Regions from separate parts of the Actinacidiphila yeochonensis CN732 genome, predicted to be linked through region 2. Evidence: riboswitches for the same ligand, from Rfam matches in the RefSeq annotation. Region 2 holds a riboswitch; the other holds the start of a gene.
The links. A riboswitch is a leader RNA that binds a small molecule or an ion and turns the genes downstream of it on or off. The one in region 2 is predicted to bind ZMP and ZTP.
Positions count from the first base shown of each region.

Region 1: linked by a shared signal. The riboswitch ahead of BS72_RS28845 (glycine hydroxymethyltransferase) and the one ahead of BS72_RS10475 (bifunctional 5,10-methylenetetrahydrofolate dehydrogenase/5,10-methenyltetrahydrofolate cyclohydrolase) in region 2 are both predicted to bind ZMP and ZTP.

Region 1 is NZ_JQNR01000005.1:4,152,680-4,166,842, reverse strand. It holds gene BS72_RS28855 (class I SAM-dependent methyltransferase) at 1-67, opposite strand, end outside; gene BS72_RS36860 (hypothetical protein) at 78-224, opposite strand; gene BS72_RS28850 (enoyl-CoA hydratase/isomerase family protein) at 497-1,486, opposite strand; ZMP/ZTP riboswitch at 1,773-1,860, shown strand; gene BS72_RS28845 (glycine hydroxymethyltransferase) at 1,885-3,345, shown strand; gene BS72_RS33365 (hypothetical protein) at 3,489-3,761, opposite strand; gene BS72_RS37570 (hypothetical protein) at 3,908-4,060, opposite strand; gene BS72_RS28835 (TetR family transcriptional regulator) at 4,204-4,848, shown strand; gene BS72_RS28830 (ThuA domain-containing protein) at 5,582-6,229, shown strand; gene BS72_RS28825 (DUF6227 family protein) at 6,513-7,373, shown strand; gene BS72_RS28820 (hypothetical protein) at 7,439-8,029, opposite strand; gene BS72_RS38910 (4'-phosphopantetheinyl transferase family protein) at 8,142-8,807, opposite strand; partial or broken gene BS72_RS40080 (metallophosphoesterase) at 9,022-9,609, opposite strand; gene BS72_RS28805 (MMPL family transporter) at 9,785-12,052, opposite strand; gene BS72_RS28800 (RNA-binding S4 domain-containing protein) at 12,150-12,545, opposite strand; gene BS72_RS28795 (phosphodiester glycosidase family protein) at 12,588-13,850, opposite strand.
Region 2 is NZ_JQNR01000004.1:905,081-919,243, forward strand. It holds gene BS72_RS10465 (MOSC domain-containing protein) at 1-838, opposite strand, end outside; gene BS72_RS10470 (alpha-L-rhamnosidase-related protein) at 933-3,641, opposite strand; gene BS72_RS10475 (bifunctional 5,10-methylenetetrahydrofolate dehydrogenase/5,10-methenyltetrahydrofolate cyclohydrolase) at 4,131-4,988, opposite strand; ZMP/ZTP riboswitch at 5,010-5,096, opposite strand; gene BS72_RS10480 (ABC transporter permease) at 5,416-6,528, shown strand; gene BS72_RS10485 (glycosyltransferase) at 6,916-8,121, opposite strand; gene htpG (molecular chaperone HtpG) at 8,536-10,512, shown strand; gene BS72_RS10495 (hypothetical protein) at 10,815-11,084, opposite strand; gene BS72_RS10500 (CsbD family protein) at 11,380-11,565, opposite strand; gene BS72_RS10505 (NADH:flavin oxidoreductase/NADH oxidase) at 12,090-13,190, shown strand; gene BS72_RS10510 (discoidin domain-containing protein) at 13,334-14,163, opposite strand, start outside.

The DNA.
Region 1 (14,163 bases), on a different contig from region 2:
GGCGGCCCCATCCCAGATGCGGCAGCGGCAGTGAGTCGTAGGTCTTGGCGTCCCATTCCCTGGGCATGACGCTCCATTCATCCGACGGCGTTGTCGTCGTTCTCGGCGCCGTTCTCAGCGTTCTCGGCGTTGTCGGCGTTCTCGGCGGCGCCGTACCCGGCCGCCGCCTCGTTCGCGCGCGGCTCGCGGTCGAGCACGGCCGTCGCCGCGGTTCTTCTGCGCACCCGGGCCGGCCATGTCGGACTCCGGAGCCGGGGCGCCCTCCTCCGCCAACGGTACGCCGCATGTCCCGCATCCTGACACGGGCGTCTCATATACTGAACATGGGTGCTGAACGGCGCACTCCCGGGGGCCGGCCGCCTCGCAGGGCGGGAGCTGCCACAGGCCGCTGCGGGGGCGTGCCGGGGCACGACGGAAGCAGCCGGGGGACGGGCGGCGTCGACGTACCGGGTCGCGCGGCTCCTTCTTACGTCCCCGGCCCCGGCTTCCCGCTGCCTCAGACCGGGAACGGCAGGCTGCTGGTCCAGACGGGGGCGCGGTCGCGGTCGACGAGTGCCGCGCGGACGCCCTCGTGGAAGTCCGGCTCACGGGCGGTGCGGCAGGCCAGCTCCAGCTCCGTGGCCAGGCAGTCCCGGAGGGACGGCGCGGCCGCGCCGGAGGACAGCACGTCGAAGGTCGCCACAAGGCTCATGGGACTGGCCCGGCGCAGCGCGTCGAGCGTCTCCTCGGCCCAGGCCCGGTCGGCGCGCTCCTCGGCGAGCCGGTGGAAGACCCCCGCGAGGTCGGGTGCGGTGAAGCAGCGGGCGATCGCCTCCCGGTGGCCGGCGAGCTCCGACGGGGGCGCGGGGCGGGCGAAGCGGTCCAGCACCGCCTGCGGCCGCACGCCGTCGGCTCCGGTCAGCGCCTCCTCCAGGGCGGCCAGATCGGCGGCGGGTACGAAGTGGGTGGCCAGACCGCACTCCACGGCGGCGGCACCGGACAGCCTTGCCCCGGTCAGGCCCAGGTACCAGCCGACCGCGCCCGGCAGCCTCGGCAGGAACCAGCTGGCGCCGATGTCGGGGAAGAAGCCGATGGCGGTCTCGGGCATGGCGAGCGTGGCCCGTTCGGTGGCCACCAGAGCCGAGCCGTGCACCGACACGCCGAGGCCGCCGCCCATGGCGTAGCCGTCGACGAGCGCCGTGCAGGGCTTGGGGAAGTCGGAGATCGCCAGGTTCAGGCCGTACTCGGCGGTGAAGTAGGCGCGTACGGCGGCGTCGTCGCCGAGCACCCCGGCCTCACGCACGGCGCGGATGTCACCGCCGGCGCAGAACGCCTTCGGGGAGGTGCTGCGGACCACCACGGCCCGCACGGAGTCGTCGTCGTGCCAGGCGCGCAGCGCGTCCCGTACCGCCGTGACCATGGGGAGGTCGAGCGCGTTCAGGGCGCGCGGCCGGTCCAGTTCCAGCACCGCGACCCCCGCGCCGCCGACCCGTGCGTTGACGCTCACCCGGCCGCCTCCTCGTTGTCGTCCCCGTGGGCCCGGTCCGGGCCCTGCGCCCGGTCCCGCGGCGGACTCCTCGCCTTGCTCCCGACCCGCCCGTGACGCTGCGGACGCCGCACCACCGCCGGAGCCCGCCGCACCGCCATCCAAGCACCACGCCGCGGCGTGCCGCGCCCAGGGCCCCACGGAGCCTCCGTTCCTCGCGGAACGCGGATGCCGGACTCCGCGTGCCGGCGGCGCGAGGGCGCGAGCGTTTCCTGTTCGCACGCGCCCCCGCAGGATTGGTACGCTCACGGCGGGCCGTGACTGGCGCGCTGGGATGGGGTCAACCATCAGGGAGCGGCCCGTTCGACCGTGTGCCGTGCGCCTGGGCCGTCCCGCAGCCGTCACCCTAAGGACATCCCATGGCCGAGAGTTCCGCCGTACCCTCCTCCGCCGGCGCCGCGCAGACCGCCTTCCGCAGCGCCCTGGACGTCGTCCGGGAGGTCGAGCCCCGGGTGGCGGACGCCATCGCCGCCGAGGTCGCCGACCAGCGCGAGATGCTGAAGCTCATCGCCAGCGAGAACTACGCCTCCCCCGCCGTGCTGCTGTCCATGGGCAACTGGTTCAGCGACAAGTACGCCGAAGGCACCGTCGGCCGCCGTTTCTACGCCGGCTGCCGCAACGTGGACACCGTCGAGTCGCTGGCGGCCGAGCACGCCCGCTCGGTCTTCGGCGCCGCGCACGCCTACGCGCAGCCGCACTCGGGCATCGACGCCAACCTCGTCGCGTTCTGGGCGGTGCTCTCCCAGCGGGTGGAGTCCCCGGCGCTGGCGAAGGCGGGCGTCCGGCAGGTCAACGACCTCTCCGAGCAGGACTGGGCGCAGCTGCGCGCCGACTTCGGCAACCAGCGGATGCTCGGCATGTCCCTGGACGCGGGCGGCCACCTCACCCACGGCTTCCGGCCGAACATCTCGGGCAAGATGTTCGACCAGCGCAGCTACGGCACCGACCCGGAGACCGGGCTGCTCGACTACGACGCGGTGCGCGCCACCGCCCGCGAGTTCCGGCCGCTGATCATCGTCGCCGGCTACTCGGCCTACCCCCGGCTGGTCAACTTCCGCCTCATGCGGGAGATCGCGGACGAGGTCGGCGCCACGCTGATGGTCGACATGGCGCACTTCGCCGGCCTGGTCGCGGGCAAGGTGCTCACCGGCGACTTCGACCCGGTACCGCACGCCCAGATCGTCACCACGACCACCCACAAGTCGCTGCGCGGCCCGCGCGGCGGCATGGTGCTGTGCGACGACTCGCTGGCCGAGCACGTGGACCGCGGCTGCCCGATGGTCCTGGGCGGCCCGCTGCCGCACGTGATGGCGGCCAAGGCGGTGGCGCTGGCCGAGGCGTCCCGCCCGGAGTTCCGCACCTACGCGCAGTCGGTGGTGGACAACGCGCGGGCGCTGGCGGAGGGCCTGCTCGGCCGCGGCGCGAAGCTGGTGACCGGCGGCACCGACAACCACCTGGTGCTGATCGACACCTCCACCTACGGGCTGACCGGCCGGCAGGCGGAGGCCGCGCTGCTGGACGCGGGCATCGTGACCAACCGCAACTCGGTGCCGCAGGACCCGAACGGCGCCTGGTACACCACCGGCATCCGGATCGGCACGCCGGCGCTGACCACCCGCGGCCTCGGCACCGGCGAGATGGACGAGATCGCCGGCCTGATCGACACGGTGCTCTCCGGCACGACCCCGGCCGCCGCGGCCAAGGGCGGCACGTCGAAGGCCAACTACGTCCTGGACGAGAAGGTGGCCGACCAGGTGTCGCGGCGCGCCGCCGACCTGCTCGCGGGCTTCCCGCTCTACCCGGGGATCGACCTGTCCTGACCTGGCCCCGACCCCGTACCGGAACCGCCCTGGCACTGCCCGCGGCGTCGGGCCCGCGGGTCGGACGCAGGGGCGAGGCCCGCACGGAACCGTCCGTGCGGGCCTCGCCCCTGTCCGTCCTGTCCGCGCCCAGCGGCCGCGGGTCAGCCGAACGACCAGAGGACGCCGTGGCCGGCGACGGTCAGCCCGGCCATCAGGAGCAGGTCGCCGACGCCCAGCACGAGGCCGAGCACCGCGCGGCCCCGCCGCCGGGTGCCGCGGGCGAGGGCGGTCAGGGCGAGCAGCACGGCCGCGGGCCCGAGGACGACGTTCAGCACCAGCAGGCCGGGCAGGCCGAGCAGGAAGGACGCCACGGCCATCCCGTCGGCGTCACGCGTGGACGCGGCGGGGCGGACCGGGTGCGCTGTGGTGTTCACGGGAGTTCCTCTCCGGAGTCGGCGGGTTCCTCGGGTTCGGCGGACCCGGCGGGCCTCGCGGGCCCGTCTGTCGCGGCGCGCAGGGCGGGCGGCGCGGGGGGCGGCGCGCGGACGTTGGGCGGCCGTTGAGCGCCTGTCGGGTGGGGTCAGCCGCGGTCGCGGTCGCGGCGCTCGCGGACCGCGAAGACCAGCAGCCATACGGCGATGGCGGCCGCGGCGGCGGTGAAGACGGTGAGCGAAATGTGGGCGGCCGCGCCCATCAGGATGCCCATGCCGATCAGCAGGACGACCAGGCTCATGACTGCGGCACCTCCGGTGCGCTTGGCGGTGGTCCGGCGAAGGCCCGCGGGCGGGCCGGGTTCCGGCATTTCAGATGACACTTGTTCACTGACCCATCAGTCTAGATTGGCGACCCAAGGGGAACAGTTGTTTACTGAATGACATGAGTCACACCCCGGGCGTCCGGCAGGAGCGCAAGGCGCAGACCCGGCAGGCCCTCCTGGACGCGGGGCTGCGGCTCCTGAAGCACCAGAACCTCAGCAGCCTGGGCCTGCGCGAACTCACCCGCGAGGTGGGCGTCTCGCCCACAGCCTTCTACCGGCACTTCCCGGACATGGACGGCTTCGGGGTCGCCCTCGTCGACGAGGCGCTGGGCAGCCTGCACGCCATGATCCAGACCGTGCTGGCGCGGAGCGCGGACGACACCTCGCCGGACGCGCTCATCGAGCGGGCCGTCTCCCTCACCACCTCCTACGTCGACGAACACCGTCCGCACGTCCGCTTCATCGCCCGCGAACGGCACGGCGGGGTCCAGGCGGTGCGCGAGGCGATAGCGGCGCAGCTCGACCGGTTCACCGCCGAGGTGGCCGCGGGCCTGTCCGTGCAGCCCGTCTCGAAGGGCTGGTCCCGGCGGGAACTGCTGGTGCTCGCCAAGCTGTACGTGGACGACATGGTGGCCACTGCGGCCGGGCTGCTGGACGCCGCGCCGGACGACCCCGCCGCGCGCGAGCGGGTGACCGGGGACGCGCGGCTGCGCATGCGGATCATCGGCCTGGGCCGGCGGCACTACCTGGACGACCGGGCGTAGCGGCCGCCCGCCCACCAGCGGACAGCCGGGCCGACCGGATGCGGGAAGGGCCGCTCCGGGGCTGCCCCTTGGCCGGCGGGTTCGGCGGATTCGGGGCGGGCCGAACGCCCCGGATCGCGCGTAAGCTGCCGTGGCGCACCGCCGCACCACCCGAGGACCCGTTCGCGCCCGGACCGCCGCCCGCCCCTCCGCACCCCGGCCTCCTCCCGCCGGAGCCGGAGCCGGAGGCAGCGTCGGCCCCGGTCGTCGGGGCGGTCCGCGAGCGGCGGCCGGGCGCCGGGGCACGGACACCGGCCGGGCCCTTCGTACCGGCCCTGGACCGCCCAGGGCGCCGGAGACGCGAGGAGGCCACGGCATGGACCGCACCCCCGCATCCGCCCCGCCGATACCGCCGGCGCGGCGGTCGACCGCCCTCGCCCGGCGGGAGGCGCGCCCGTGACCCGCCCCGGGGACGCCGGGCCCGGACCCGGTGAGCAGGGCGGCGACCCCGCGTGCTGGCTGGAGCGGGTCTGCGCCGGGTGCGGGGCGTTCCGCGAGACCGCCGGACCGGCGTGCGCCCGGTGCGGCGAACCCTTCCCCGCCGCGCCGCCCCCTTCCGCCGTCCCCCGGAGGCGCCGTCGGGCGCCTCCCCCGCCGCGGGCGCGGAAGCCCGAGGCGGCGGCCGGGACGCGGAGCCCGGCAGCCGGCAGGACCGGCCGGGCGGTCCGAGGTGAGGGCGGCCACCGGCGTTCTGGTGTTCAGCGCGACGGCAGGCTACCGGCACGAGTCGATCGCGCCGGGTGCCGCGGCTCTCGCCGAACTCGCCACCGGATGCGGCCTGTCGACGCTCCACACCCAGGACACCCGCGCCCTGCGGCCGGAGATGCTGGCCGGCTGCGCGGCGGTGGTGTTCCTCTCCCCCACCGGCGAGGTGCTCGACGACCGGGCCCGCGCGGCGCTGCGCGGCTACGTGGCGGCCGGCGGCGGGCTCCTCGCGGTGCACGCGGCGACCTGCGCGGAGTTCGGCTGGCCCTACTACGGCCAGCTGCTGGGCGCCCGTTTCGCCGGCCACCCCGAGATCCAGCCGGGTGACGTGCTGGTCCGCGACCGGGACCACCCCGCCACCGCCCACCTGCCGGCGGTGTGGCGGTGGACCGACGAGTGGTACGACTTCCGCGCCGGCCCGGCCGGGCGCGGCGTGCGGGTACTCGCCGAGGTGGACGAGGCGTCGTACGAGGGCGGCACCATGGGCGCGCCCCACCCGGTGGCCTGGTGCCACGAGGTGGGGCGGGGCCGGGTGCTGTACACGGCGCTCGGGCACCTCCCTTCGGCCTACGCCGACCCCGGCTTCCGCGGCCACCTGCTGGGCGCGCTGCGGTGGTGCGCCGGGCTGGAGGGGTAGACCGGCCGTCACCGCCCGGACGGGTCGTCAGCTCCCCCTCTCCCAGGGGCGGACCAGAGGAACCGAGCACGTCGTCCGTACGAATGAAGTCCCCGGCGAAAAGTGGACGAATCACAACGGGTGTGCTTATGGCGTAGGGAATAGGGCCCGAACGGCGTAGGCCGTGTGGACCGGAGCGTAGACGTGGTGGGATTTGTGCCCGTTCCGGGGTGCGGTGCGCGAACGGGCTACTACCGTGTGTCGCCCGCGGAGGCGCGGGACGGTGGGGAGCCGGGAGGGCCTGATGGACGCGGAGCCTGTGCGGGGCGAGCAGGGGATCGCCAGGAGCGGTGGTCTGCCGGCGGATCAGCTGGCGGCGTTACTGGACCGGGCGGAGAACGGGGAGGCCGCCGCGGTGGAGCTGGCCGAGGTGCGCTCGGCGCTGCTGCACTGGTGCGCGGTCCAGTCCTGCCGCCACACCAACGGGCCGCCGCGGCCGATGGACCGCCGTACCTACCGGCACAGCTTCCTGCTTCCCGACGGCGGGGTGCGGCTGGTGTGGGAGCTGGAGCACGACACGGGGCCCGGCACGGCCGTCCACCGACTGGTCTTCGGCGACGCGTTGGAGCTGGCCGCCGCGGAATGGGCCGTGGACGCCGTCTTCGACCTGCACGCGGGGCCCGGCGTTCGCGCGCCCCACGCTGCGGAAGCCCTCTCCCTCGAACCCGGCGCGCCGTCGGCGGTCCGCGATGCAACCGACGAGGCCGCCGACGCCGACGCCACGGGCCTGTTCGACCTGGTACCGGACCCGGACGAGTCCGGGTGCCACCGCCGCGACTACACCGAGCAGGGCTCACCCGACCACGCGCGGCGGCTGATGCGCAGGGCGTCCAACGCCGACGCGCCCGGCACGGAGACGCGGCGGCGGCTGCGGGCCTCGGTCGGCTACGCGATCCGCATCGAGGCCCGTCGCAGCATGGTGATCGGCGGGCGGTCGGTGTCCTGGAGCCTGTACGAGCACGCGTTCCTGCTGCCGGACGGCACGGAGCTGAGCCTGTGGGAGATCGACCACACCAGGACCCCGGACGGCGGTCCGGTGTGCGAGGTCTACGGGACGCGGGAGGCCGCGCTCGACGTCGCCGTGCGCCGGATCGAGGCGGGCTGAGGGCCACCCGGGCCCGCGCGGACCAGGTCCGGACACCAGAGGGACACCGGTGAGGTCCGGAACCGTCAGGAGCGGGCGCCCCGGCGGCGCGGGCCCGGACCGCGGCCGCCCCGGCCGCCGCGGTCACCGTCGGGGCGCGGGGGTTGCGCCGCGGGGCCGTCGCCGGTCAGCTCGACCAGGGTCAGGCGGGACAGCGGCGGCACCGGGCCCGTGCGGCCGACCCGCCGCCACGCGAGGAGGAGGGTCAGCCGCATCATCTTGCGGGCCGCGTACACCAGCAAGGCGGCGAGGGGCAGTTCGGCGAGGGCCGCGGTGAGGATCGCGCCGAGCAGGTCGTCGCTGTTCCAGTCGAGGACGATGTCGAACCACGCGTCGCAGCACAGCAGAGCGGCGGTGACCAGCGCCCACGGGACGAAGATCTGGAGCCGGCGCCAGGCGCACCACGCCGTGGTGCCGAGAGCCGCGACCAGCGCCCCGTCGAAGCCGACCCAGGCCAGGCGCCACTGGTCGACCTCGTGGTGCTCGGGAAGGCTCACCGCCAGGTAGCCGATCCACGGGACCAGGAAGAGGAGGCTCCCGGTGATCACGGCCAGGAAGAGGACACGCAGGTGCCGTACGTGCGGGTCGTGCGGCGCCGGGACCTCGGGCTGATCCATGCTCCCACTCTGCCGGACGCCCCGCCCCTTGCGCGCGCCGCGCCGCCGACCCCCGGCGGGCCCTCCCCCGCCTTCCCCGTCCGGCCGCCGCCGGTCGCCCCGGGCGGTGCGCTCACGGCCCGTTCGGAACCGTGATCGCGGTGACGGCGAGTCCGCCGCGGGTGGTCCAGCGTCCGGTGAAGACCTCGGGGCCGACGCCTTCGGCCAGCAGGGGGCCCGGGACGAGCAGCCGGGCCGTGTAGGTGCCGCGGTCGGGGGCGGCCGGTTCGGGGGCCTGGAAGAGCAGTTCGGCCTCGGTGAAGTCGAGCATCCGCCGGTGATAGGGGTACCAGGCCTTGTAGACGGTCTCCTTGGCGCTGAACAGCAGCCGGTCCCAGTGGGTGCCCGGTGCGCTCCCGGCGAGCGCGGCGAGCGCGGCGCGTTCCCGGTCGGTGGAGTGGATGACGTCGATGACGCCGTCGGGGAGCGGCTCGTGCGGTTCGGCGTCGATGCCCAGGGTGAGGATGTCGCCGACCAGGGCGACGGCGGCGGCGCGGTAGCCCTGGCAGTGCGTGATGCTGCCGACGACGCCGTCGGGCCAGACCGGAGCGCCGTGCCGGGTGTCACGCGGGATGGCGACGGGCCCTCGCCCCAGCCGGGAGAGCGCCTCCCGGGCGCAGGCACGGCCGGCGCGGAACTCGTTGCCGCGCTTGGGGACGGCCCGCGCGACGGCTGCCTCCTCCTCCGGGTGGAGGGGGGCGTGGTCGAGTTCGTCGCCGTAGGCGGCGCGGGTGCGCACCGCGGGCGGCACGAGGTGCTCGATCACCGGCCGGCCCCCGCCCGTCCGGGAAGGATCCGGCGCGGCCCCGCGGGTCCGGCGGGCGGGCGCCCCATTCTCGCGGGTAGCCGAGGGAGACCTCGGTGAACCGCACCCCGTCCCGCCAGATGACACGCGGGATGTGCAGGTGGCCGTAGACGACCTCGGTGGCGTGGTAGCGGATGTGCCAGTCCTCGGTCAGTTCGGTGCCGCACCACAGGGCGAAGGACGGGTAGCGCAGCACGGCGGTCGGGTCGCGGTGCAGCGGCCAGTGGTTGACGAGGACGGTCGGCAGGTCGGGGCCGAGGGCGGACAGGCGTTCGGCGGTGGCCGCGACCCGCGCCCGGCACCAGTCGTCGATGCCGGGCAGCGGGTCGGGGTGGAGCATCGCCTCGTCGGTGCAGACCACGCCGAGCTCCCGGGACTGCGCGAGGGCCTCCTCCTTGGTGGTGGCGCCGGGGGTGCCGTCGCGCCAGGTGTAGTCGTAGAGCAGGGCCATGGGGCACACCGCGACGGGGCCTTCGGGGGTCTCCCACAGCGGGTAGGGGTCCTCCGGGGTGTGGACGCCCAGGCCGCGCAGCTCCTCGACGAGGTGCAGGTAGCGGGCCTCACCGCGCAGGGTGACGGGGTCGGCGGGGTGCGTCCACAGCTCGTGGTTGCCGGGCGTCCAGACGACGGTGCCGAAGTGCTGCTTCAGGGTGCGGATCGCCCACAGCACGTCGTCGACGCGTTCGGCGACGTCACCGGCGAGGATCAGCCAGTCGCCGTCGTTGCCCGGGCGCATGCGCTCCACCAGGGCACGGTTCGCCTCGTACCCGACGTGCAGGTCACTGATGGCGAGCAGGTGCGGGGTGTCGCTGGTCGGTGTCTGCACTCCACGGATTTTTCCAGACGGCGCCCGGCAGTTGGCAACCCCTGAGTGCTTCCGGGCGATCCTGCCGGAACGGCGCTACCCTGGCCTACCCCTGGGCCATGCCCTCGCTGCTTCCGGGGCCGTCCGTGCCCTCGGGGGCATCCGCGCCCTCGGTGCCCTCGGTGTCGATGTGCGGGAGCAGCCGGTCCAGCCATCGCGGCACCCACCAGGCGGCCCGGCCCATGAGTGTCATGACGGCGGGGACCAGCAGCAGCCGGACGACGGTGGCGTCCACCAGGACGCTCACCGCCAGGCCGAGGCCGAGCATCTTGACGACGATGCTGTCGCTGAGAAGGAACGCGGCGAAGACACTCACCATGATCAGGGCCGCGCAGGAGATGACCCGGGCGGTGATCTCCAGGGCGTGGGCGACGCTGCCCTGGGGGTCGCGGGTGCGCAGCCACGCCTCGTGGACGCGGGAGAGCAGGAAGACCTCGTAGTCCATGCTCAGGCCGAAGACGATGGCGAACATCATCATCGGCACATAGCTCTCGATCGGCACCTTCCCGTGCACGCCGAGCGCCGGGCCGCCCCAGCCCCACTGGAAGACGGCCACGACGACGCCGTACGAGGCGCCGATGGACAGCAGGTTGAGGACCGCGGCCTTCAGTGCGACGGCCGGCCCCCGGAACACGGCGAGGACGATCAGGAAGGCCAGCCCCACGACCACGCCGATGATCGCCGGCAGCCGCGCCGCCACGATGTCGCGGAAGTCGACCTGGGAGGCCGTGGTTCCGGTGACGTACGCGGAGGCGGGCGTACCGCGCACGGCCTGCGGCAGCACGTCGTCCTTGAGGTTGTTGACGAGGTCGGTGGTGCCGGCGTCCTGGGGCGCGGTGCGCGGCAGGACGGTGGAGAGCAGGACGTCGCCGTTACCCGCGGCCTTGGGCGGGGTGGCGCTGGCCGCGCCGGGCACCCCGGTGAGCGTCGTGGAGACCTGGTCGGCGAGGGCGGCGCGCTGCGAGGAGGGCACGCGGGACTGGTCGACGACGACGGTCAGCGGCCCGTTCGAGCCGGGCCCGAAGGCGTCCGACATCAGGTCGAAGGCCCGGCGGTCGGTGAAGCTCGTGGGGTCGGCGCCGTCGTCGATGTGGCCCAGCCGCACGGACAGCAGCGGGATGGCCAGCACCGCGAGGACGACGATCCCGGCGGCCAGGAACCACCACGGGCGCCGCTCGACCCGGCGCGCGTACCGGTGCCAGACCCCGCGCGGCTCCTCACCGGGCGGGGCGTCGGTCTCGGCCACCGGGGTGCGCACCCGAAGGCGGTCGATGTGCCGGCCGGCCAGGCCCAGCAGGGCGGGGGCGAGAGTGAGCGCGCCGACGACGGCGGTGACGACGGTGATGCCGGCCGCCGCGCCCAGCCGGCCGATGAACGACACCCGGGAGACGAAGAGTCCGGACAGCGCGATGACCACCGTGACGCCGGAGACCAGGACGGCCCGCCCGCTGGTGGAGATGGAGCGGCCGGCGGCGTCGACGGGGTCGGCGCCGTCGATCAGCCGCTGCCGGTGGCGGGTGAGCAGGAAGAGGGCGTAGTCGATGCCGACGCCCAGCCCGATCATGGTCGCCAGGGTCGGCGAGACGCTGGCGAAGGTGACCGCCTTCGCGACCAGTGCCAGGACGGCGAGGCCCGCCAGCACCGCCAGCAGCGCGGACACCAGGGGCACCAGGGCGGCCAGCACGCTGCCGAAGCCGACGAGCAGGACCACGATCGCCACGCCGAAGCCGATCGCCTCGCTGGTTTTGTCGTTGGCGGAGGGCCGGGCGAGCTCGCCCAGCGACCCGCCGTACTCCACCTCCACGCCGGCCGACCGCAGCGGGGCGACGGCCTGGTCGACCCCGTGGAGGTAGGAGCGGCCGAGCGAGTTCGGGTTGGTGTCGAACCGCACGGTGATGTACGCGGTGTGGTGGTCGGAGGACAGGGCGCCGGAGCCCGACGCCAGCGGGTTCGTCGTGGACGACACGTGCGGGAGCTTGGCGAGGGCGTCGGACGCCTGCCCGATCTGGTCGCTGAGGTCGGTGAGCGGGGTGTGCGCGTCGTGCAGCACCACCGGGGCGGACTGGCCGCCCACGTCGGGGGCGTCCGCCTGGAGCACCTGGAGGCCCTCGTACGACTGGGTGCCCGGCAGCGAGAAGTCGTCGCTGTAGGAGCCGCCCGCCCTGTGCTGGGCCGTCAGCAGCCCGGCCAGGACGAGGACCCAGCAGGCGAGGACCAGCGCCCAGTGGCGGGCGCAGAACGCCCCGAGCCGCCGCAGCGCCCCCGGGCCCTGCGAGGACGGTCCACCGCCGGGACTCGCGACGCGCGTGGCCATCGCGCCTCCCACCGTCGACGACTTCTCCCGAGCTTTTCGGGATCATATGCGCCTGGCGGACATTCCGGTCGCGACGCGCCGCGCACCTCCCGTGGAGTCAGCCCCGGCGCTGCCCGTGGAGCCGTTCGAGGTCGCGGCGCTCGCGCTTGGTGGGGCGGCCGGTGCCGCGGTCGCGTACGCCGAGGGCCAGGGCGTCCTCCTTGGGGGGCGGCGGCGGGCTGTTGTCGACGTACGCCTTGGCGGCCAGCGGCGGGCCGACCCGCTTGAGGAGCAGTTCGGCGACGACGACCACCCGCTCGCGGCCCGCGTGGAAGAGCCGCACCTCGTCGCCGACCTTGACCGTCTGGGCCGGCTTCACCCGCTCGCCGTTGACCCGCACGTGCCCGGCCCGGCAGGCCGTTGCCGCCAGGGACCGGCTCTTGGTGAGCCGCACGCACCAGATCCAGCTGTCCACGCGGACGCTGCCCGTCCCCGCTCCGTGTTCTTGCGCCATGCCCCCGAGCCTACGGCGCCCGGCAAGCCCTTTTTGTGGGGGCTACCGGGCGTAGACCGCGACGAAGTCGCGGGTGGCCTGCGCGTAGTAGCGGTCCGGCGGGTCCTCGAAGTCGAGGATGTTCGCGGGCCTGGGGTCGGACGGGTCGCGGCTGCCGTCGTAGGACATGAAGGAGGGCCAGGCCCGGTTCATGTCGAGCGGCATGGCGCGCACCGCACCGGCGTGCTGCATGAGCCGCGCCAGCGTCCGCGCGGACAGGGCCTGCCCGACGACCATCACGATGTCGCCCTGGGCGGTGACGCCGACGCCCGAGCGGGGCACGTACATGCGGCTCTGGTCGCCGGCGCCCCACTTGGAGTCGTCGTCGATGTCGGGGACGACGCGGCCGCCGTCGACCATCAGCTCCAGGCACTGGCGGACGCCGACGACGTCCGGCGTCATCCGCACGTCCCGGCCCCACTGGCCGATCCCGATGGAGCCGTCCTGGTAGAAGACCTCCGAGGCGGCTCCGTCGCGCAGCTCGCCGTCCGTCCTGCCGTCGAGGTAGAAGCCGCCGCGGGAGCCGCCGTCGGTGACGCGGAAGCCGCCGTTCCAGGTGGCGACCAGGCCGGTGCGCTGCCCCTTCGGGATGGTGGGCGGCACGTCGAAGGTGCCGCCGGGCTCCTTGAAGCCGGGGTGGAGCTGGAACCGGGCGTGCGCGGCGCTGATCCAGGCGACCGCCGCCTCGTAGGAGGTGTGCTCGTCGTCGGGACGGACGTAGGTGCCCTGGACGATCGGTTCGCCGTGCGCGGTGGCCAGTGTCCGGTACACGCCCTCGCCGGGGAGCGCCGGGCTGACCAGCGACGCCATGGGGGCGCGCGGCGGGACGAGGGAGGCGCCGGGGACAGGCGGGGCACCCGCCGCCGGCGTCGCGGCCGGTGTCGCCGCGGTGGTCGCCTTCATCCGGGCCAGCTCGGCGGCGGACAGCGAGCCGCCGACCTTGGGCGGGTGCATGCGGTACTGGACGTCCTCCAGCCGGTCGACGACAAAGCCGAGGTCGTGGTCGCGGGCCCACTCGGCCAGCCGGGCCTGCGTGCTGTCCTTGCCCGGGTAGGTGAGGGCGCGGCCGACGGACCAGCCGACGGTGCCCGCGCACACCAGGCACACACCGAGGGCGCCGCGGGTGGCCAGCCGCCTGCGGCGCAGCTGGCCGGGGGTGAGGTCACGCCGGTGCTTCCAGGGGAGCAGGCGCCGGCGGCGGCGCCCGGGGCCGGGTCCGGACGGTCCTGCGGTGCCGCCCTCGGGTTGCCGTTCCGCGATGCTCATGCCGCTCCTTTCCACCACTCACGCGGCGGTGTCCTCGTACTCGTCCCAGCTCCTCCTTGATGACCGCTTCCGGCGTCGCCGTATCGGGGCCGGGTGGAAAGCACCCGCCCGCCGCACGCGCGCAGGTCGGGCCGGGCCGATCCCGCCGCCCCGCGTCGGGCCCCGCCGGACGGCCCGGGTGGGCGGCTCGGCGGGTCGCGAGGGGCGCGGTGGACGGAGGCGGCCGGACCGTAGGGTGGCACCGGTGCGGCGCCGGAGCGGGCCGTGCGCACCGTCCGGCAGAAGACAGTCCAGGGAAACCGTCCAGGAAAGA
Region 2 (14,163 bases):
GGTCGCCCACCCGCACCGTCCCCGGTTCGACGACGTCCAGATAGACGCCGACACACGACAGCGGGCCCATGTCGAAGACCGGCACCCGGTGTTCGCGAGCCACCACCCGCATCAGGGCGGGGTCGGGAGGCAGTTCGCCGTGGCCGAGGGTCGGCACCACGCAGCGGGGTGTCGGAACCACCACCCGCAGCAGCGCCTCGCCCACCCGGATCAGCGAACCCGTCCACGCGTCCTCCGGGTACCCCGGGGCCCCGCCGGTGTCGACCACCAGGTTCGGGCGGAAGCGGCGCGGGTCGGCGTCGCCCGCCGGACGCGCCGCCCGCAGCCGCTCCAGCGACGAGGTGGTGACCAGGTGGAGCCGGCCGAAGTCGAGGAACGTCCCCGCCGCCACCGAACCGACCGTCACCGCCGTCCCGGTGGCGTCCACCTCCGCCTGCCGCCGCGCCGCCTCGGGAATCCCGCCCGCGTACTCCGGTACGGCCCGCTCCAGCCTGCCCTGCTCCGGTGGCAGGTCCGACAGGGCCACCTCGCGGCCCAGCAGCTTCGACAGCCGGGCATCCAACTGGCGGTCCCGGCAGCTGAGTTCCGTGCCGTCGGGCAGTACGACCAGCACCTCACCCGATTCCGCTCCACCGCTCCCGCCGGCCGTTCGGCTGCGGCACCGCAGCAACGCCCCCCACTTGCGCGGGTGTTTGGCGCTGCCCACGGCGCCCGCGGTGTCGAGCACGGCGAACCGGCGGTCGCCGGCCAGGCCCCGCGCGGTGACCGCCGCGGACTCCAACTCCTCGCCGAGCATGGACTTCACCGGATACCGGTACAGCGCTGAGAGAGTTCCCATCACCCCATGATCGCGGTAGTGGGCGGCGGGCGGCGGGCGGCGGAACGGGCGGGGCCCGGTCCCCGACCGGAGCCCCGCCCGCCGTGCCGCGCCGTCAGCGCGCCAGGCGCACCGTCACCGTCGTGCGGCCGGCGCCCAGGCCTGACAGGGTGATCCGGCCGCCCTCCGCCTTCGCCTCGAACTCCCGCCCGGTCCGGCCGGTCCGGCTGGTGAAGGCCGTGCGGCCGTTCACCGCCACCTCGACCCGCCGCCCGTCGTCGGGGACGGAGACGCTGCCGCGGGTACCGCGCGGGGCCTGGACGGTGAGGGTGAGGGCACCGGCCGAGGGGTGCGACCACGAGACGGCCAACGGCCCCTGCGGGGTGGGCACCTGGCCGGCCGCCCACGCCACGTCGCCCGGGCTGGGCACCACCTCCCAGGTGGCGAAGCCGGGCGCCGTCGGGCGCGCCCCCAGCAGCTCGTTGGTCAGCGCGGGCAGGACGCCGGTCGACCAGCCGTGCGCCATGCTGGTGTACGCGTCCTCGTACGGGGTGCCGTCCGGGCCGATGCCCTCCCAGTTGGTGGTGCCCGGGTCGTGGCTGTCCATCCAGCCGTAGGTGCGGCGGATCTGGTCCAGCGCCGAGTCCGCCCGGCCGGTACGGAAGCGGGCCACCAGCTCCGGGTACGAGGTGAAGGCGTACACCCGCTGCGAGGCCCCGGCGAAGAGCGTGTCGTTGTCCATGAACGCGTTGCCGTACGGCAGCACCGTGGTGGCGTCCAGGTGGGCCAGCGCCGAGGCGGCCCGGCCGGCGTCGGCCACGCCCGCGGTGATCGCGATGGCGTTGCCGTCCTGGGCGTGACGTACCGCGCCCGTCGAGGAGTCCAGGTAGGCGCCCGCCGCCGCGTCCCACAGCGACGCGTTGACCGCCTTCGCCACCTGGGCGGCCCGCGCCGTCCACCGGTCGGCGTCCGCGCCCTTGCCCAGCCAGCGGGCCAGCGCCGCCGCGTCGGTCAGCGCCTGCACGTAGTTGGCGTTGTAGTACGTGATCTTGCCGGTGCGGCCGAGGAAGGCGTAGTCGCCGTAACCGTCGGTGCCGTTCAGGCCCTTGGAGAGCAGGCCGTCGGAGTCGGTGACCGAGGGGTACCAGCCGTCGAGGACCTTCAGCAGCACCGGGTACCACGTGGTGGCGTAGGCGCGGTCGCCGGTGTAGAGGACGTAGTCCCAGCTGCACGTCACCCACCACAGCGGGTAGTCGAAGAGCGGGAGAGTGTAGCCGTTGATCGAGGCGGGCGGTATCCAGCCGTCGGCGCGCTGGTGGGCGGCCAGGTCGGCCAGCACGTCGCGCGCCGCGGCGGCCGCGTCGTCGTGCGTGAGGTACAGGGTGCGGGCGGAGACGGCCAGGTCGCCGACGTACGGGTCGCGGTCGCGCTTGGCGCCGTCGTGCAGCACCAGCTTGCCGTCCAGCGTCGGGGTGTCGGCGCCGCGCGGGTCGATGTCGTCGGAGCGGAAGGTGTCCGTGACCAGCTCGTTGGTGTAGGCGGCCCCGTACCAGTAGCGGTTCAGGTCGTCGTCGGAGCTGAGGAACCAGCCGCGGTAGGAGTCCGGGGTGCCCACGTAGGCGGTGAAGTCCACCCACACCGCGTCCACCGAGACCTCGCCGTAGGGCAGCGCGGCGGGCGCGTCGGAGGCCAGCGCGTCCAGGCTGATCTGGAGGTAGCGGAAGCCGTGCAGGCCGTCGGCGTACACCTGGTCGCCGGCCAGGTAGCCCTTGGCGTCCTGCCAGTCGGCGCCCTTGGCCGGCACCGCGTACTGGTCGGTGCCCTGCGAGGGCACCCCGGACTGGTCGGCGCGGGTGAAGTCGCTGCGCTCGGTGAGGAACTCGACGGTCTCGGAGAACGCCAGCCGCACCCCGGGGCTGCCCGCGGAGGCGGACTGGAAGCGCAGGTGCGGGTAGCCGACCACGACCTTGCCGAAGTCGACCACGATCCGCGGCACGTCGTCGTCGGCCAGCACCCCCGGGTAGACCTCGTTGACCCGGGTGAACTGCCCCTGGGGGGTGTCCTGGTCGCCGGTGACGGTGATCCGCACACCCGTGGTGGACACCTTCCGGTCGAACGGGACCGCCCGGCGCGTGCTGGTGTTGCCGGTGACGGTGGCCGCGCTCTGCCAGGCCGAGCCGTCCCAGGTCTCCACGGTGAAGTCGGTGGGCACGCCGTCGGCGTTCGACAGCAGGGTGATCCCGGGCAGGTCGAGCGCGGCGGGCACCGTGACGGTGAGGGTGTCGGGGTAGGAGGCGATCGTGTCGTCGTTCCAGAACGTGTCCGGGTCGCCGTCGACCGCGTTGCCCGCGTCGTAGGTGCGCGGCTGCCCGTTGTCACCGTTGTTGGGCGCGTGCGAGGAGGACGCGGCGGCGGTGGTGCCGGCCGGCCACGCCGGCGGCTGCGCAGGCTTCGGCCGGGTCAGCACGGCGACCCCGCCGCCGGGGCGCAGCAGCGAGTCGGCGCCGCTGACCTGGCCCTCCGTCCGCAGGATGCGCACCGGGCGGACGGTGCGGCCGCCCGGGCCCTGCACGTAGCGCTGCCAGTCGCCGGCCGCGCTCGCGAGGCCGGCGGGGCCGGACTTGGCGGCGGCGTGCCCGTCGCCGGCCGGGGCCGCGACAGCCGGGACGGCCCCGGCGGCCAGCCCCGCGGCGACGGCCGCGCCGCCGACCCCGGCGCGCAGCACGCTGCGGCGGGCAGGACCCGGGACCGGATCGACGGACGGGCCGACGGACGGGCCGGTGGGGCCGGCGAGGGCGGGGTCTTCAGCGGGGGACGTGGACATGGCGACTCCCAGCGAGTACGACAACGTTGTCTAGGCGCAATGCATGCGTGAAACGATTCAGTTTCCTGGTTCGGCATGAGGCTACAAGCAGCCCGGGGCCGCGTCCATACACGTGCACCGGGTCGATTGCTCCGCCAGTACACCGCGGACGGGTTGAAACGGTTGCAGTGGCCCCCGCGCCCGGCCTGTGGTCCTGGCCGTGGACGGTACGCGGTCAGTGCTGATCGGCGGGGCGTCGGACGACCGGACCTCGAACGGCGGGCGTCGGACAGGGTGTGGCGGGCTGGGGGTGGCGGACAGAGGGGGCGGGCAGGGGGCGGGGGACAGGGATGTTGGACGGAGGGTGTCGGACAGCGGGACGTCGCGTCCGGCGCGTGTGGTCGCGCGGCGCCTCGGGCTGCCCCGCGTGCCGACGGACCGGTCGGTGCGGCACCCCCGTGGGCCTGGCCGGCCGGCCGGGACGGCTCACACCGTCCCGGCCGGGTCCGGTCACTCGCCGAGCTGCCGCGCGGCGGCGGCCACGGTCTGGGCCAGAAGGACGGCGATGGTCATCGGTCCGACCCCGCCGGGGACCGGGGTGATGAGGCCGGCACGGGTACGGGCGGAGTCGAAGTCCACGTCGCCGACGTTGCCCGCGCTGTATCCGGCGTCGATCACCACCGCGCCCGGCTTGACGTCCTCGCCCCGGATCAGGCGGGGTCGTCCGACGGCCGCCACGACGACGTCCGCTTCCCTGACGATCGCGGACAGGTTCGCTGTGCGGGAGTGGCAGTACGTCACCGTGGCGTCCCTCGCGAGCAGGAGCATCCCCGCCGGCTTGCCGAGGATCGCGCTGCGGCCGACGACCACCGCGTGTCTGCCGGCCAGTTCGACGGCGTACTCGTCCAGCAGCCGCATGATGCCGCCGGGGGTGCACGACACGAAGCCGGGCAGTCCGAAGCTCATCGCGGCGAAGGAGTGCGTGGTGACACCGTCGACGTCCTTGTGCGGTGCGATGGCCTCGAAGGCCGCGCGCTCGTCGATGTGCGGGCCTACGGGGTGCTGCAGGAGGATGCCGTGCACGTCCGGGTCGTCGGACAGGGCGGTGAGCGTGTCGACCAGTTCCGAGGTCGTGGTGGTGGCGGGCAGGCCGATGTGCCGGGACAGGATGCCGGCCTTCGCGCTCCGTGCCTGCTTCATCCGCACGTACGTGACCGAGGCGGGGTCCTCACCCACCAGGACGGTCGCCAGGCATGGTGCCGCCCCCGTGCGCCGGGTGAGCTCCGCCGCCCTGGCCGCGGCCTCCTCGACGACGCGGCGGGCAAGGCCGGCACCGTCCATGAGCTGTGCTGTTTGTGTTGGGAACATGCTGCCTCCCAGGCGTGGCTGACCACTCGCCCAGGCGCACGGCATCGACGCTCTCGTCAGGCCGCTCCCCGGTGGTGCTCCACCTCAGCGCCAGTCACGGCCCACGCCGCATTGTAGACGCGAACGGCCTCGGTGGGACGGAAGCCGCGGCGGACGGTGCCGCGGTGCTGCGGGTGGAGGGTTCGAGCGGCACGTCCGTCCGGCCCGGCTTCAGCCGCCTGTCGGGCGTCCAAGTGGGACCGGCACGATGCCACCGGCTGCTCGGGCTGCTCCCGCCGGGACTTCGGACCCTCCTCGGCCCTTATCTGCCTCCTCGGCTCCTCGGTCCTCCCTCGGCCTTCCGCTGTCCCCTTCCTCCGCTCGGCTTCCTCACCCGATCGGCTCGCCCTCGGGGGTGGTGGCGGTCGGGGGCGCCCACGCTGGGGGCATGGACGGTGACCAGCGCGGCGTTCCGGCCGAGGGCGACCCCGACCTTCCGGCCGAGGGCGACCCCGACCGGCCGCAGGGCCTGCTGCGGGAGTTCCAGGACGCGGTCACCACCCGCTCCGCCCTGCTTGTCCTCGGGGTCATGGCGCTCGGCGTGCTCTTCATCGCCTCCTACGCCGGCGCGTTCCACCACCCCGTCCCGAAGGGCATCACCCTCGGCGTGGTCGCGCCCGCGGGGGCGTCAGGGCGGCTGGTCGCCGAACTCGACTCGCTGCCCGGCCACCCGGTGGCGCCGCACGCGGTGGACTCGGCGGCCGAGGCGCGACGGCGGATCCGGGACCGCGACCTCTACGGCGCTCTGGTCGTCAGCCCGCGGGGCCGGACCGACCAACTGCTGGTGGCCGCCGGGGGCGGCCCGCCCGCCGCCCAGGCGCTCCAGCAGATCGCCACCCGGGTCGCCGCCGCCCAGCGGCCGGCCCGCGCCGTCACCACCCTCGACCTCGCCCCGGTCGGCAGCGGTGACTTCCACGGCCTGTCCTCCTTCTACCTGGTCGTCGGCTGGTGCGTCGGCGGATACCTGTGCGCGTCGATCCTGGCCGTCAGCTACGGCGCCCGCCCGGTCAACCTGCGGCGGGCGATCATGCGGCTCGCCGTGCTGGCCGGCTACGCGATCTCCAGCGGCCTGCTGGGCGCGGTGGTGATCGGGCCGATCCTCGGCGCGCTGCCGGGCGGCGTCGTCCCCCTGTGGTGGCTGGGGGCGCTGACCGTGTTCGCCGTGGGCGCGGCCACCTTCGCGTTCCAGGGGCTCGCGGGCGTCATCGGCATCGGGCTGACCATCCTCGTGGTGGTGATCGCCGGCAACCCGAGCGCCGGCGGCGCCTACCCGTACCCGCTGCTGCCGCCGTTCTGGCGTGCCATCGGGCCCGCGCTGCCCCCGGGCGCGGGGACCTGGTCGGCCCGCTCCATCGCGTACTTCGGTGGCCGCGGGCTCCTCGGCCCGATGCTGGTGCTGGGCGCGTGGGCGCTGTGCGGGACGGTGGTGACGCTGGCGGCCGCGGTGTTCGGCGGCCGTGTGCGGCCGGTGGTGCCGCCCGAGGCCGCGTCGGCGGTGTGAGGGCGGCGGTCGGCACGGCGTGTCGTCCGGTGAGGGCGGCGGTCGGCACGGCGTGTCGTCCGGCCGTTCCTCGTCGGATGAATGTTCCCGGACCCGGGCGGGTGACTCCGGAAAGGAGCCGCGGGAATGATCTCCGCCGCGCCGAAAGGCCCGTTCCGGCGCCGCACGGCGACGGCGCCGAGCGGAATGCGATCTCGGCAGCCGTAATCGGCCCGGCTGCGGAATGCGCGCGTGAATTCAGGCGGTGTCTCAACTCGGCCGCGGGGCGACGAGGCGGACCGATCAACGACTGGTCGTCTTTTGTCGCCGGCCGCTCGCGGTGCACCGAAGCGGACCCGTTCGCCCGCGCGGGTCCGGCCCGCGCGGGCGAACGGGTCCACGGGACGGCTACAGCGGCTCGGGCTGCGCCGACAGCGGCGCCCCCTGGTGCACCTGGTCGATCAGGGCGCCGTAGGCGGCGACCATCCGGGTGCGGCTGAACTGCTCCCGGCATGCCTCCAGCGCCGGCGCGAACAGCGGTGCCCGCTCCACCGCCTCGGTCCAGGCGGCGGCGATCGCCTCGCGGTCGGGCGGGGTCAGCAGCCCCCGTCCGGCCACCAGGTCCGCGCAGTCGCCGACATCGGTGGCCACCGGTACGGCGCCGCACATCATGCCCTCGATCAGGCACAGCGGCGCGGCCTCACCCGACGACGAGGTCAGCGACACCACGTCGGAGGCGGCGTACAGCGCCTCCATGTCGGCCCGGACACCCAGCGTCAGCATCCGTTCGGCCAGCCACGGCTCGTCGCCGAGCGCCGCCGCGATCTCCGCCCGCAGCCCCGGGTTGGCGGCGGTCATGCCCGCGCCGCACATCAGGACGCGCGCGTCCGGCGACCGCCGCAGGTACGCGCGGGCCGAGGCGAGGAAGAGCGGCACGTTCTTCATCGCCGCCCAGCGCGCCGCGAACGTCACCAACGGCGCCTGCGCCGGGATGCCCAGCGCGGCCCGCACCTGGGCGCGGCGCACCGGATCGGGGCGGAAGCGCAGCAGGTCCACGCCGTTCGGGATGACGTGCAGGATCTCGGCGGGGACGCCCGCGGCCGCGTAGGCGCGGCGGGTGGACTCCGCGCAGCACACGCACGCCTGCACCCGGCCCGCCGCCACACCCGCGAGCAGCGCGTCCAGGGCCGGACCCTGGTTCTCCGGATCGGACCGGTGCAGGCACACCACGACCGGGCGCAGCGGCAGCCCCGCCTGGTTGAGCAGGGCCAGCGGCTGCTCCTTGAGGGAGAGCACCACGTCGGCCGCCGCCGTCGCCCGCGCGGTCGCCGCGAGCTCGGCGGCGGTGAACGCCGTCATGCCGGCCGCCGGGCCCGCCGCGTCCGAGCCGCGGCGGAGCGCCGTCACCGGCACCCCCGCGGCGGTCAGCGAGCGGTAACAGGCGTCCTCCTCCATCGGCTGCCGGGTCGCCTCCCGGTTCATCTCGCCCTCGACGCTCAGCACCGAGTGCCGCTGCGCGCCGCCGTGCAGGCCGAGCACCACATCACTGTGCAGGATGCGGGCTCCACCGGAAAAGAAACCCTCGTAGATCGACAGCACACGCACTTCGCTCATAACGCGCACCCATCGGGACGTCCCGCGCTGACGGGAATGTGAACGGACCCCCTTGACCAGCGGGTTAGCCGCGATGGGACCACCTGAAACCAGATACCGGGTGAATTCCGTATTTCTGGCAGGGGTAGCCGGTGTTTCCGGTGGTACCCCGCTCCGCGGACGACGCGCCGGCCGTCTCTGGGAGAGGTCGCGCGGCGCCCCGGGGGCACGCCGCAACAGGCCGCCCACCAGGCACTTTTCGGGCAGGAGCCGAGACTCGGCGGGGGCGGTGCGCGCCGTGGCCGCCGTCCCGGGCGGCGCCCCGTGCGAACGGCCCGGCCGGACCCCCTGCGGTCCGGTCGGCGCGCGGCGTTAGATTGCCTGGGTCAGCTCCTGTCGCCCAGGTGACCCGAGAAGCAACGAGGATCGATCCCCATGCCCACTGAGACGTTCGAGTTCCAGGTGGAGGCGCGCCAGCTCCTCCAGATGATGATCCACTCGATCTACTCGAACAAGGACGTTTTCCTGCGCGAACTCGTCTCCAACGCCTCCGACGCCCTGGACAAGCTCCGCCTCCAGGTACTGCGCGAGGAGGTGCCGGACGTCGACGCGTCCGACCTGCACATCGAGATCGAGGCCGACCCGGTCGCCCGCACGCTGACCGTGCGGGACAACGGCGTCGGCATGTCCCACGACGATGTCGTCCAGCTCATCGGCACCATCGCCAACTCCGGTACGGCGCAGTTCCTCCAGGACCTGCACCGGGCCAAGGAGACGGACGGGGACGGCGGCTCCGGCTCGCCCGAGGGACTGATCGGCCAGTTCGGCGTCGGCTTCTACTCCAGCTTCATGGTCGCCGACGAGGTGACGCTGCTGACCCGGCGGGCCGGCGAGCCGCACGGCACCCGCTGGACGTCCACCGGCGAGGCCACCTACTCCGTGGAGACGGTCGAGGAGGCGCCGCAGGGCACCGCCGTCACACTGCGGCTGAAGCCCGTCGACACCGAGGACAAGCTGCACGACTACACCTCGCCGTGGAAGATCCGCGAGATCGTCAAGAGGTACTCGGACTTCATCACCTGGCCGATCCGGATGGCCGCGCCCGAGCCGGCCCCCGCCGACGGCGCCGCCTCCTCCGAGGACGCCGAGAGCGCCGCCGAGGGCGCGGAGACCGCCGGGGCCCGCGAGCCGGAGACGCTCAACTCGATGAAGGCCCTGTGGGCCCGCTCCCGCGACGAGGTCTCCGACGCCGAGTACCACGAGCTGTACAAGCACATCAGCCACGACTGGCAGGACCCGCTGGAGACCATCCGCCTCCAGGCCGAGGGCACCTTCGAGTACCAGGCGCTGCTCTTCCTGCCCGCGCACGCGCCGCACGACCTCTTCCACCAGGACGCCCGGCGCGGCGTCCAGCTCTACGTCAAGCGCGTGTTCGTCATGGACGACTGCGAGGCGCTGATGCCGCCCTACCTGCGCTTCGTCAAGGGCGTGGTGGACGCCGCCGACCTGTCGCTGAACGTCTCCCGCGAGATCCTCCAGCAGGACCGGCAGATCCAGCTCATGCACCGGCGGCTGGCCAAGAAGGTGCTCTCCACCATCAAGGACCTGATGGCCAAGGACCCCGAGCGGTACGCCGCCTTCTGGCGGGAGTTCGGCCGGGTGCTCAAGGAGGGCCTGATCGGGGACCTGGAGAACCGCGACGCGATCCTCGCGCTGTGCTCCTTCGCCACCACCCACGACAAGGACGCGCCCACCACGCTCGCCCAGTACGTGGAGCGGATGAAGGAGGGCCAGAAGTACGTCTACTACGCCACCGGCGAGTCGCGGCAGGCGCTGGAGAACTCCCCGCACATGGAGGCGTTCCGGGCCCGCGGGGTGGAGGTGCTGCTGCTCACCGACCAGGTGGACGAGGTGTGGGTGGACGCCGTTCCGGTCTTCGACGGCAAGGAGCTGCGGTCGATCGCCAAGGGCGAGGTCGAGCTGGACGACGAGGCCGGCGGCGAGGAGGCCGAGGCCGAACGCGGCAAGCGGCAGGAGGAGTTCTCCGGTCTGCTGGAGTGGCTGGGCGGGCAGCTGGCCGAGCAGGTCAAGGAGGTGCGGCTCTCCTCCCGGCTGACCGTCTCCCCGGCCTGCGTCGTCACCGACGCGCAGGACGCCTCCCCGGCGCTGGAGAACCTCTACCGTGCCATGGGGCAGGAGCTGCCGCCGGTCAAGCGCATCCTCGAACTCAACCCGGACCACGCCCTGGTGACCGGTCTGCGGGCGGCCCACGCCGAGCGGCCGGACGACCCGGGCCTCGCGGAGTCGGCCGAACTCCTGCACGGCATGGCCCTGCTGGCGGAGGGCGGCGACCTCGCCGACCCGGCCCGGTTCGTCCGCCTGGTCGCCGACCGGCTGGAGCGCACCCTGTAGCTCCGCCGGTACGGCCCCGGGCCGCCGGACGGAGAGCCGTCCGGCGGCCCGGGCGGGTCCGGTCGGCGGCAGGCGGGCCAGGACAGCGGTGGGCAGGCCAGGACGCTGCGCCGTGAGCTGCGTGCCCCTGCGGGGCCCGACGCCGCGCCGTACGTCCGTGCGATGACGACGCTGAGGGGTGACGGTGCCTCAGCCGGGCGGCGCGGCTGCCGGGTTCCGCCGTCGGAACCGCCGGAACGTGCTCCGGGGTGCGGTCCGCCGTCGGAACCGCCGGAACGTACCCCGGAGAGCCGCGAGCGGACTCAGCGGGAGTCCGCCTCCCACTCCCAGAAGCGCGGGTCGGCCGGCCGGGGGCGGTACCAGCTGCGGCCGCCCGCGCCGAACGCGCCGATCTCCGTGACCAGGCCGGCGCCGGCCGCCCGTTCCACCGCCGAGTACGCCGTGACATCCAGCAGCAGCCCGTCCAGCGGACCACCCACCAGGTCCACGTACTCGCGCCCCGCCTTCGGGCCGGGGTCCGGGTCCTCGTGGTCGGCCCCGTACACCCGCCGCACCATCCACCGTCCGTCCATACGGCCCAGCCTGCCATCCGCCACTGACACCGCCCCGGCCCGGCCGCCTGTGGTCCGGCCGCCGGCAGGGAGGTGCGGCGCCCCCGGTGGACGGACACCCGGAAGGGGAAGGGGTACCCGCCCACCGGGGGCGCCGGCGGGGGACGGGGACGCTCGGAAGGGGGGCGAGCATCCCGCGTGGTCTCGGTCCGAGCCGGCCTCGCGGAGCCGGGCCCGGGCGATCGGTCCCGTGCGAACGGTCCCGTTCGGTCAGTGCCGTTCGATCGTCCTGTCGGATTCGACCGGTCCTGTGCGATCAGTCCTTGCGGATGTGCTTGGCGGCGTCCTTGGCCTTCTCACCGGCCTGGCGCAGATCACCCTTCACCTGGTCGCCGCGGCCCTCGGCCTCCATCCGCTCGTTGCCGACCGCGCGCCCGACCGTCTCCTTGAGCTTGCCCTTGGCCTGGTCGGCCTTGGCGGTGTTCCTGCCCTTGTCGCTCATGGCGTGTGGCTCCCTGCTGCGGTTCGATTGCGGGCGGGGAGGCCGTACCTCCGGCTCCCGCCCCTCCTGACAGTGCGGCTGCCCGGTCGCCGCGCCGTCATGCGCGGTCCGCGGAAAGGACGCGGAAAGGACCCGGAAAGGACCCGGACGGCCGGCGGCACCGGCCGGAACGGGTGAGGCGGCGGGGCCGCGGGGCAGCCGCCCTGCTGGCGGTGTGCCCGTCGGACCTCGTCCCTCTGCCGCGCCGCGCCGGTGACGATCCCGCGGGCGCGCCGCCGCCAGGTCTTCCGCGCCCTGTCACCGGCGGGTCCTCCGCGGTGCGGCCGTACCGCGCGCAAGCGCCTCCGACCTGGCGGTGTGCGCGAGCCCGCGGGCTATTCCCGGGTCCGGGGTGAGAAGGCCGACCGCCCGGCGGGCGATTTTAGCCCGCGCCTGCAACTAATCTGTTCTCTGAGCGCTGGAGCGTGCGCGGCGGCGCCGGACCGGTCCGCCGCGCCACCGACCCACCGGAGGAGAACACCGAGATGACCAGTCTGTTCGAGCCGTACCGCCTGCGGTCGGTGACCGCGCCCAACCGCATCTGGATGCCCTCGATGTGCCAGTACAGCGCGGCGCCGGAGGGCGAGGCGGTCGGCGTGCCGGGTGACTGGCATTTCACGCACCTCGCGGCGCGCGCGGCGGGCGGCACCGGGCTGATCCTCACCGAGGCCACCGCGGTCAGCCCCGAGGGCCGGATCAGTCCCTACGACCTCGGCATCTGGAACGACGCGCAGACCGAGGCGTTCCGCCGCGTCACCGCCTTCCTGAAGTCCCAGGGCACCGTCCCGGGCATCCAGCTCGCCCACGCCGGCCGGAAGGCCTCCACGGAGCGTACGTGGGCGGACCGCGGCGCCCCCATCGCGCCCGGAGCCCCCTACGGCTGGACCCCGGCCGGCCCGAGCGCCGAGCCGTTCTCGCCCGCGCACACGACCCCCTCCGAGCTGACGGTGGAGGGCATCCGGGAGATCGTCGAGCAGTTCGCGGCCGCGGCCGTGCGGGCCCACGAGGCCGGCTTCGAGGTCGTGGAGGTGCACGGCGCCCACGGCTACCTGATCCACCAGTTCCTCTCCCCGTACAGCAACCACCGCACCGACGAGTACGGCGGCTCCTTCGAGGGGCGGACCCGGTTCGCCCTGGAGGTCGTCGAGGCGGTGCGCGCGGTGTGGCCCGAGGAGCTGCCGCTCTTCTTCCGGGTCTCCGCCACCGACTGGCTGGCCGGCGACAGCGACGACCCGCGCGAGGGCTGGACCGCCGACGACACCGTCCGGCTGGCCAAGGAGCTCGCGGCCCGGGGCGTCGACCTGCTGGACGTCTCCACCGGCGGCAACGTGCCGGACGCCCGCATCGAGGCCGTTCCCGGCTACCAGGTGCCCTTCGCCGAGCGGGTCCGCTCCGAGGCCGGCCTGCCCGTGGCCGCCGTCGGCCTGATCACGGACCCCGAGCAGGCCGCGCGGATCCTGGCCGAGGGCCGCGCCGACGCCGTCCTGGTGGGCCGCGCCCTGCTGCGCGAGCCGTACTGGGCCCGCCGTGCCGCCGAGGAGCTGGGCGGCGAGGTGCCCGCCCCGATCCAGTACCACCGCGCCTGAGCGGCACCTGAGCGGCCTGAGCGGCACCGGGCCCGGCAGGGCCGCCAGGCCCGGGCCTGGCGGCCCTGCCGGGCCCCCGGCGGACGTGTCGGCGTCCGCCGGGGCCCGGCCGCCGTTCAGCGGGAGCCGGGGCCCGGCGCCGTTCAGCGGGACGCGGCCGCTCCGGTGTTGTAGCCCTCCGCGTGCAGTACCGCTGAGCCCTGCCGCAGCGCCGACACCGGCCAGTCCACCTCCACCTCGCGGGACTCGCCCGGCAGCAGCCACAGGTAGTTGTCGCCGTACAGCGCGGGCAGCACCCGGCCGCCGTGCTCGTCGAGCAGCGACAGCCGCACCATCGCGGCCACCGCGCCGCCCTCGTTGCGGACGGTGGCCGTGGCCGTCGACCGGTCCCCGGCCCGGCCGGACACCCGGCCGGCGCGGCCCAGGCCGACCGACAGGCGGGTGCGGGGCGCGTCGTTCAGGGCGGCCATGTCCCCGGGCTGGTCGTACCGCCAGTACGTGGTGCGCGAGCGCACCCGGCCGGCGGCGTCCGCCAGCGTCAGCCGCAGCAGGTGGAAGGCGGGCAGCCCGCCGCCCGGCGGCGCCGTGAACGCCCCGGCCGTACCGGCGGCCGGAACGTCCAGCCGGGCCCGCTGGGCCGGCCTCAGCAGGCGCCCGCGCAGGTCGTACGCCTCGGCGGTGACCGCCGCCCCGGCCAGCGCCAGCGGGGTGTGGTTGGCCGCCAGCACCTGCCAGGTGTCCGGACGGATCTGCACGTGGAGCGGCTCGCACCCCGAACGGGCCCCGTAGTAGGCGCCGTTGACGTCGAAGTCGTAGTCGTACGTCTGCCACACCGTGCTGTGCCAGGCCGGGTGCGACATCCACAGCATCAGCCCGCTGGCGTCGTCCCACAGGTGCGCGTTCCACGCCTCGAACATCGCCCGGTGGTTCTCGTAGTTGACGAACTGCGCCTTGCGCGCGAAGTCGTCCAGGT